DNA from 2 places in the Clostridium omnivorum genome. Region 2 is predicted to be linked to the other one. Evidence: a T-box and tRNA genes for the amino acid it is inferred to sense, from the RefSeq annotation. Region 2 holds a T-box; the other holds one or more tRNA genes.
The links. The T-box of region 2 lies ahead of serS (serine--tRNA ligase). A T-box ahead of a tRNA ligase gene usually reads a tRNA of that ligase, here a tRNA-Ser.
Positions count from the first base shown of each region.

Region 1: it has a tRNA-Ser gene. The T-box ahead of serS (serine--tRNA ligase) is inferred to sense a tRNA for this amino acid. The anticodon was not compared.

Region 1 covers NZ_BRXR01000001.1:2,069,045-2,071,460, forward strand. The annotation lists gene serS (serine--tRNA ligase) at 1-863, shown strand, start outside; tRNA gene bsdE14_RS09845 (tRNA-Ser) at 1,060-1,150, shown strand; tRNA gene bsdE14_RS09850 (tRNA-Ser) at 1,162-1,252, shown strand; tRNA gene bsdE14_RS09855 (tRNA-Arg) at 1,448-1,524, shown strand; gene bsdE14_RS09860 (oxygen-binding di-iron domain-containing protein) at 1,774-2,416, shown strand, end outside.
Region 2 covers NZ_BRXR01000001.1:1,674,257-1,682,217, forward strand. The annotation lists gene bsdE14_RS07680 (alpha/beta hydrolase family protein) at 1-1,739, opposite strand, end outside; gene bsdE14_RS07685 (hypothetical protein) at 1,759-2,664, opposite strand; gene bsdE14_RS07690 (hypothetical protein) at 2,859-3,500, opposite strand; gene bsdE14_RS07695 (EAL domain-containing protein) at 3,812-6,316, shown strand; T-box leader at 6,395-6,600, shown strand; gene serS (serine--tRNA ligase) at 6,670-7,947, shown strand.

The DNA of each region.
Region 1 (2,416 bases), 390 kb from region 2:
AAGCGCATTGGGATTTAGGTTTAAATTTAGATATACTTGATTTTGATAGAGCAGGCAAAATAACAGGGTCAAGATTTACTGTTTACAAAGGACTTGGAGCTAGACTGGAGAGAGCCATTATAAACTATTACCTAGATACTCATATTGAGAAAAATGGATATACAGAAATAATGCCTCCATACATGGTAAACAGAAAGAGTATGACAGGAACAGGACAGCTTCCTAAATTTGAAGAAGATGCCTTCAAGGTTACAGGTACTGATTACTTTTTAATACCAACTGCTGAAGTACCAGTAACAAATCTGTATAGTGATGAAGTACTAAAAGGAGAAGAGCTTCCTATAAAACATGCAGCTTATAGTGCTTGTTTTAGATCAGAAGCAGGTTCAGCAGGTAGAGATACTAGAGGTTTAATAAGGCAGCACCAATTTAATAAAGTAGAACTTGTTAAATTTACAAAGCCTGAGGAATCATATGAAGAACTAGATAAATTAATTAATGATGCTGAATCGGTACTTCAGGGGTTAGGACTTCCATATAGAGTGGTAAGACTATGCTCAGGAGATTTGAGTTTTACATCAGCTTGTACCTACGATATAGAGGTTTGGATGCCAAGCTATAACAAATATGTTGAAATATCAAGCTGCAGTAACTTTGAAGATTTTCAAGCTAGAAGAGCAAACATAAGGTACAAAGAAAATGCTAAAGATAAGCCTAAGTTTATTCATACTCTAAATGGTTCTGGGGTAGCTATTGGAAGATCAGTAGCAGCTATATTAGAGAACTATCAAAAAGAAGATGGAACTATTGAAATTCCAGAGGTATTAAGACCATACATGGGTGGAAGAGAAACAATAAAATAAAAAGTACTTTTAGTTAAAGTATTTATAAGGCAGCCAGTATATAGAAGTAAATTATATAGTACAGATAATGAATAATAATTAATCTGCAGGTTATTATAATTACTAGCTGACTGCTTTAAGTTCTTATAAAAAAATTAAAAAAATACTATTGACATTAAAATTGAATGTTGATATAATAATCATTGTCACTGGACATGGAAAGATGGTCGAGTTGGTTTAAGGCACCGGTCTTGAAAACCGGCGTACGGGTGACCGTACCTAGGGTTCGAATCCCTATCTTTCCGCCATTTTTTTATTTGGAGATGTACTCAAGTGGCTCAAGAGGACGGTTTGCTAAACCGTTAGTAGGGGTAACCTTAGCATGGGTTCGAATCCCATCGTCTCCGCCAAAAACATCTAACAAAGGTTAGATGTTTTTTGTTTTATTATACAAGTATACTAGAACTACAATATATGAGTAAGGTTGACAATCCTATGGATTAAATTACTTATAACTGTCCATAATTACTATAGAATAAGTAATATGGCATAAAATTGTATTTGATTTTTATACTAGTGTATGATAATATAATAATGCTTAACATGCGACGGTAGCTCAGTTGGATAGAGTAGCTGGCTACGAACCAGTTGGCCGGGGGTTCGAATCCCTTTCGTCGCACCATAAAAAAGACCTTCACGAATTTAGTGAAAGTCTTTTTTTATTTGTAGCATACCTTGTATTAAAAATCTCTATAAAATTATTTTTGTGATTCTATAAGGATTTCCATAAGTAAGTTAGTTGTTTCCCACTAAAATCCCTTTCCTCTTAATTAATAACCACAAAACTTAAACATCCTTCTCTGAATATTATGCGGTTTGAAAGCAAATATTATAATTAATATTAATATTAGTTTAGAAGGAAGTGTGTATTATGAAAGAACTTAGAAAAGGGGTCTATTGGGTAGGAGCTTCTGATTGGAAGGTTAGGTATTTTCATGGTAATGAGCTTTCAACCCATAGGGGCAGTACATATAATTCCTATCTTATAAAAGACGAAAAGACGGTGCTTATAGATACAGTATGGGAACCACTAACAGATAGGTTTTTAGAAAATTTAAGTGAAGTTGTTGATATTAAAAAAATAGACTATGTGGTGATGAATCACATGGAACCAGACCATTCTGGAGCTTTACCTACCATCATGGAGTATATTCCAGATGCAACAATTATTGTTTCTAAAAGAGGGGTTGAAACAATAAAGGAGTATTATCATAAGGATTGGAAGCTAAAGGTGGTCAATCAAGGAGATAAGCTTAGTATAGGAAAGAATGAGCTTACTTTTATCGAAGCAAGTATGCTTCACTGGCCAGACAGTATGTTTACATATCTGAGTGGGGAGAATATCCTTTTTTCTAATGATGCTTTTGGACAGCACTTTGCTTCGTCAGAAATATTTAATGATTTAGTAGATGAAGCTGAAGTCTACCAGGAAGCTATAAAATATTACGCTAACATATTAACCCCTTTTAGTAACTTTGTTACTAGGAAAATAAATCAGCTTAAGGAACTGAATT
Region 2 (7,961 bases):
TGGTCTCCCCAAGGTGTAGCTAAATTCTGGTCTTCTACAAAAAAGTATCCTATATCTGTAGTGCAAAATTTAGAAATCCAATTGGATATGCTCCTTTGAGATGCTGCAGCCTTAAATCTGTCCGTGTGCCCTATTATCCAATTTGTCATAAAACCCCCATAGGAACCACCAGTAACTCCTATTCTTTCAGCATCAATATAACTGCATTTCTTAAGTACCTCATCAGCAAATATCATCAAATCATCATAATCTATAGTGCCATATTTTCCTCTTATATCAGCAAACTCATTACCTTTTCCATCACTTCCTCTTGGATTACAGAAGAATACTGCATAACCTTCACTTGCAAAGTACTGCATTTCATGGAAGAAAACTGTACCATAAACTGTTTTAGGTCCTCCATGTATATCAAATATGGCTGGATATTTTTTATTTTCATCAAAATCTACAGGCTTTATAACCCATCCATCTATAATCACTCCTGGTGCTGTCTCTACACTAATTCTTTCAGGTGCTGATATATTCCTTTCTTCATAAACCCATTCATTAAAGCTTGTGACCTTTCTTTCTTCACCTTTTTCTATAAGGTATAGCTCTTGTAATTTATTTGGTCTCATTGCTATAAACATTATGCTGTCACCAAAAATACTTATTCCGTCTACAGAGCCTTCAGCTGTAATAATTCTATCCATATATCCAGTACTGTTAATGCTATTAAGGAAAGAACTGTCTCCTTCTGTAGTTACAAAATAGAGCTTCTTGTTATCCACCTGTTTAAGCGCAGAACCTCCAAACCTGCAGTCTGATCCAACAGAATTGGTCATTGCTACATCAAGCTCTGGAGTTAAACAGCTACTTTCCATAGTATTTAAATCAGCTATATAGAATTTTTCATTTTCATTTAGACCATATTTCTTCATATCAGTAGCTGTTATTATTAATTCATCCTTTGATAAGAAGTCTGCATAATAATGGCATAGCTCCTCAGCTTCACAGATTTCATTTAATTGATTACTTTGGATTTCATAAACTTTTATTTTATTAGTCAATTCCATCTTGTCTCTAAAGCTGGAGCAGATTATTGCAGCCTTTGTTTTATCCTCATTCAAATTAAATAAATCCACATTTTCATGCTCATCAGTAATTGCCTCTAGTATACCTGCTGCTTGATTGTATATGTATAATCTTGTCCTCTTTTTACTTGTAAAACCACCGCCATTAGCCCAAAATGGTATTTCCTCTAACACCTCATAGTCCTTTTCTTCTTTTCTCTTCTGCAGTTCTGCACTCTTCTCGTCGCCATCTAATGAGTTTATGTCCTTATGGTTTATATTAAATTCTGCAGTAAAAATAAAAGTATCTTCATCAATGATCCTTATATCATTTACCTTTTTAGGTATTCTACAAGCTTTAACAGCCTCTCCTCCATGGATGTTTATCTTATAATACTGGGTGAATTCCTCTCCAGCATCCATCTTTTCCTTATCCTTTGCATCTCTGCAGTCTTGGAAAAGTATATTTTCGTTGTCCATCCATAAAAAGCTTCTCTCACTATCAAAGGAAGTAAGCTTAAAGCATTTTTCATTTTCTAAATTAATTATCCATAGATTTGAAAGATATTTGTTATCTTCAACATTGCTTTCATGAAGTACAAAGCATCCGTGCTTTCCGTCTGGCGAATGCTTTATCCCTGATAAAAATTTGAATCTACTAAAATCATCAATTTTAACTTTTTCCATAATAGTCCCCCATTCTTTTTTATATTCTTCCAAAGGCCTTTAAAAGAATTAAATTATCTAATGCTATCTTTCCAGACCACTCCTTCTTAGCTAACTCCCATTGTTCATTAAATCTTCCCCAGTTCCAGTTAGGTGTCCAGCTGCCTTCTTCATTTTGACTTTGTATTATATAATCCAAATTAGAACTGATTTGTTCTCCAGTAAAAATCTTTGCAAGCTCATCAGAGGGAGAATGAATATAGGACAATGGTCTTGCCACATAATCCGTCCATTTTTGATGATCAAGCTCTACTTCCCTAAGAATAGGCTGTTCTAGTATATGAAGCATACTAATTTTCTCATTCTCAGGCAAAAATTCTGCCATCCTTTGATAACAAAATATATCATGCATACTAAGACTATGATTATTTTCATTTAAGTATTTCATTGCAGCATATACTGCTTCTTCTAATAGCTCCTCAGGCACAAGCTCCTTAAACTTGATGAGATATCCTGTAAGCTCTACAGCTGGATTAGGCATGTATTTATTTTCCTCATTGGAATCAAAGTTCCACCACATAGCCCTTGGCACTTCATTAATCTCAGGAGGAAACCACAGCCATCCATTGAATTCTTTTTTATAGTTCCTTATTAAAAATTCGATTCCCCTTTTCACCATCATATCTTCGGCACTTAAACCAAGCTTACATATAATTTGGAAGGCTACTGAAGTTGCAAGGCAATTAGAAACTTCAAGTGCTGCATCACTTTCAAGTGAATGCCCAAAGCCACCATCCTCATTTTGATACTTTGACAGAGCAAGTAATACAGCTTCTTTACTTCCACCTTGGAAGTAGAATTGAAACATTGCTCTTTCTAGTTCTCTGCCCTCTCTAAATATGTAGTCTTTTGCCCTCTCATAATTTTCTTTGGATAATCTTACCACTCTCGTCACCCCTAACTCAAACATTAACTCTTTTCCATAAATAACCTTACATAATAATTATTATGACATTTGTATGGCTTTTTTTAAATAGTTTTTACAAACATTGTTAGTAAATTCACACAAAAATCTGAACATTCCTAAATTTTTATGCTAAAAAGCGTAGAAGAATATATCCTTCTACGCTTTTTCAATGTTTAAAAGTCATATTTATTAAGCAATTCTTCAGCTGAGTTTTTTAAGTCCTCCAGCGTACCATCATTTAAAACAACCTGATGACACTGATTATTTATTATATATGGTACATCCACCTCCGTATTGTGCTCAGAGCTGCTATTTTTCACCATTTCTTCTCCGTCTCTATAGATAAGTCTTTGTTTTCTGACCTCCTCACTTATCTTAACCCCAACTATTAAAAAGTTTTTAGACTTCCAGTATTCTAAATCTGTTAAAGTACGACCTCCCACAATTATTGGCAGTTCATCATTTCTTATAATAGAAAGCTGCTCTAAAATGGCTTTATCAAAAGCTTCGCCTTCTAAGCCTCTATTGTCAAAACCGTATTTCTTCTGACCATTCTCATATATAAGAGCTAATATATAATCGCACATAATATTAATGTCTAAATCTCTAAGCTTATCAGCAACAGTCTGTCCTATGTATCTTTCTTTTCCCCTCCAAATTGGATTAACCTTAGATACCTTCATCATTTCCCTGCATAATACACTAATTTTATAGATTTTTGCCTTATCTCTCAAAACACAAAACTGCTCAGCTAGTGCATCTTTTCCCGCACCCATTTCACCAAAAATAACTATTCCATTATAAACCATGTCCATTCTTCCCTTCTTCAGTATTTGAAAATATATAAATCATTGATATATTATACGCTTTATCCATCACAACATAAAATTGTACCATAAAGTAACTAAGTATCCCATATGCTTTATATTTATTTTAATGGCGTATTTACCCTACATTGAGTTCACTATTAAATGCTTTTCAACACATAATGTCAAAATCCTCCATAATTTTACTAAAAATTCTTATTTAAAGCTGTTTTTTCTTGTAAGAAAATTACATCACATGTATAATTGAATTATATGAAGCCATATAAAAATATCACAACTCGCAGGGATGGGTGAAAACAATGAGAAAGTTTCTTAATACAATATTTTCTTTTTTTAAAAGTATTAGAAGTAAAATAATTCTTTCCATAGCACTTACATCTGTAATTGCTTCCTTATCTGTTGGATTATTAAGCATGAAATTCAGCACAGCAACGGTAAACCAGGAAGCAAATCAAAAGCTTAATTATATGGCTAAATCTTATGCCAATTATTTTGACAAGTACTTCAATGACGTTACTAAAATAGTAGATATTTTGCAATATGACCTGCTAGAAAATATAGATGAATCTAAAATAAATGATGATGCGTACCTAGAAAAACTAGTAAAAAATATAGAACCAGCTGTAAAGAGCCAAGCTCAGAATTCCTTGCAAGGGAAAACGGCATATATTTATTTTAATCCTGAACTCACCGGCAATGTACACGATATATACTATGCTGACCAAGATGGCGATGGTAAAGTTGAGAGGCAAGGTGTTCTTTCAAAGGACTTTTATAACAAAAATTCAAGCAGCTCAGAGGATAAAGCCTGGTGGTTCATTCCAGTTTCTACTCATAAGGAATATTGGACAAAGCCTTACAACTGGAGGCTGGACAATGGACGAGTTCAAGAATTTGTATCCTATGCAAGGCCAGTCTATGTAAAGGATAAGCTTCTCTGTGTTATAGGCAGTGACTTTACCTATGAAAACATAAGTGAAAAAGTAAATGATATGAAAATATATGATTCCGGTTATTCGTTTCTTCTAGATGACAATTATAATATAATCTTACATCCTAATTATAAAGATTATAAAAATATTACAGATATTAACGAAGGACAATTTAAGCAATATATAGCTAAGTTAAGTGGAGAAGATTCCTCTGTATTCAGCTATAAATCGCCGGATAATCACGATAAGGCAGCTGCTTTAGCCAAGATGAATAATGGCTGGGTTATAGGTATTATTGCGGACGAAAGTGAAATACTCAGCAGTATACTTTCATTAAAAAAGCTACTTTACTTTTTTATACTTGCGCTATCTATATTTTCAATTATTTTATCCCTTCATTTAGGGAATGCCATATCAAACCCTATAATCTCTATTTCTAATATAGTAAGAAACATTGGAGATATGAACTTTAGCATTAAATTGCCTTCAAAGTACTTGAAAAGGAAGGATGAACTGGGAACACTAGCTTTATCCTTGAAAGTCATGAGTGAAAAAATAGCTGAAGATGTTGAAGAGATAAATCACCAAAATCATATACTCAAATATGATACTTTAACAAATGCGGTAAATAAGGACTATTTTAGGCAGCTTGTTAATCAATATATTAAAGATATTGAAAATAACGTGACAAGAGCAGCAATGGTGATAATTAACATTAATAACTTTAGAGTAATAAATGAGAGTATGGGCTACGAAACAGGAAATACTCTTCTTTATGAGGTTGCTCAAAGACTATTTTCAACTATTAGTCACCCGGATCTATTGTCAAGAACCAACGGAGATGAGTTCACTATATTCTTTAAGGAAATAGAGGATCAGTATGACTTAATCAATAGGATTGACAGGATTTTCTCCTTATTCAATACTCCCTTTAAAATATACCATGAAGAAATTTTTGTATCCATAAGTGCTGGAATAAGCCTTTATCCAGCAGATGGCACCTATCACGAGGAGCTGTTTAAAAATGCAAGTTCAGCTATAAATCATATAAAACAAAGCAAAAAGAATGGCTACGAGTTTTACGAAAAAAGTATTAATAAAATAACCACAGAAAAGTATGAAATCATAAATAGCTTGAGGTTTGCCTTAAGCAGAAATGAATTTGAACTATATTATCAACCTCAAATAGATATTCACAAAAATAAGCTTATAGGAGTTGAAGCACTACTTAGATGGAATAGTCCTAATGGTGCTATACCACCTAGTAAATTTATTCCTCTTGCAGAAGAAACCAATATCATTGTACCTATAGGTGAATGGATTATAAATGAAGCTTGTAAAATGGGAGTTAGGCTTAAGAATTTAGGCTTTCCAATTGCAGTTGGAGTTAATATTTCTGCTATACAATTTAAGGAAGCCTATCTTGTTGAGGTAATCAAAAAGACTCTCAATGAAACAGGGCTGCCACCTGAAGCTCTTGATATTGAAATTACAGAAAGTATTTTGATGGACAACAATGTTACAACCTGCCGAATTCTTAAGGAGCTTAAAGAAATTGGAGTAGGCTTATCTATTGATGATTTCGGAACCGGATATTCATCTTTAGCCTATCTTAAGAATTACGTTGTAGACAGACTAAAAATAGACAGATCCTTTATAAAGGATATACCTGAAAAAGATGACGGAACTATAGCGAAGACTATAATAACTCTTTCAAAGAGCCTAGGAATTAAAGTAATAGCAGAAGGAATAGAAGAAAAAGAACAGCTTGATTTTCTCAGAAGAAATGGCTGTGATGAAATTCAGGGGTACTATTATTGTAAACCAGTTCCAGAAGACAGACTTATTGATTATATAAAAGAGTTTAAATAAAAATATATGTTTATTTTTATTTAATTTTTGATATAATAAAAATAATACCAAAGTTATCTAAATATAATTTAAAAATAATAAACAGTGATAATAAAAGCTACGATTTATAACTTTCTTCAGAGAGCCGATGTTTGGTGTGAATCGGTGAAAGATTAAATCCTTCCACTTTTGGAGCTGTCGATGACGAATCGAAAGGTTGGTACCCTTTATCCTACTTTAGAGTGGCTGGTTCATATTATGTGCCGGCAATTTGAGTGGCAACGCGGATTACTTCCGTCTCATTTATATATGAGATGGAAGTTTTTTATTTTTTAAAAATCAAATAAATTAATATATTTATAGGAGGAAAAAACATGTTAGATTTAAAATTCTTAAGAGAAAATCCTGAAGTTGTTAAGCAAAATATAAGGAATAAGTTTCAAGACAGTAAGCTAGGCCTCGTAGATGAGGTAATAGCTTTAGATGCTGAACTTAGAAATAAAAAACAAGAAGCTGAAACCTTAAGAGCAAACAGAAATAAGATTTCAAAGCAAATAGGGGGCCTCATGGCTCAAGGAAAAAGAGAAGAAGCTGAGGAACTAAAGAGACAGGTTACAGCAAATTCAGAACGATTAGCAGAGCTTGAAGTAAAAGAAGATGAACTAGATAAAAAAGTTAAAAACATTATGATGGTAATCCCAAATATAATTGATCCAAGTGTTCCTATTGGTAAGGATGATAGTGAAAATGTAGAATTAGAGCGCTTTGGTGAACCTGTAGTGCCTGATTTCGAAGTTCCATATCATACTGAAATTATGGAAAAGCTAAATGGTATTGATTTAGACAGTGCTAGAAAAGTTGCTGGTAATGGTTTTTATTATCTAATGGGAAATATAGCTAGACTTCATTCTGCTGTAATTTCTTATGCAAGAGACTTTATGATAGACAGAGGCTTTACATATTGTATTCCTCCTTTTATGATCAGAAGCGAAGTTGTTACTGGAGTTATGAGCTTTGCTGAAATGGATGCCATGATGTACAAAATCGAAGGCGAAGACTTATACCTAATAGGAACTAGTGAGCATTCCATGATTGGTAAATTTATAGATACCATATTACCAGAAAGCACACTTCCACAAACCTTGACCAGCTATTCTCCTTGCTTTAGAAAAGAAAAGGGTGCTCATGGCTTGGAGGAAAGAGGAGTTTACAGAATTCATCAATTTGAAAAGCAAGAAATGATAGTTGTATGTAAACCTGAAGATAGCATGAAATGGTACAACAAGATGTGGAAGGATACTGTAGATTTATTCCGTTCTATGGATATTCCTGTAAGAACCATAGAATGCTGTTCAGGGGACCTTGCAGACTTAAAGGTTAAATCTGTGGATGTAGAAGCTTGGTCTCCAAGACAAAAGAAATACTTTGAAGTTGGAAGCTGCTCCAATTTAGGTGATGCACAAGCACGCCGTCTAAAAATACGTGTAGACAGTGAAAATGGTAAATATTTTGCTCATACACTAAACAACACTGTAGTAGCTCCTCCAAGAATGCTAATAGCTTTCTTAGAGAACAACTTAAATGAAGATGGATCAATAAATATTCCAGTTGCATTAAAGCCATACATGGGCGGCATGACAGTAATTAAATAGTGTGCCACGGGGAC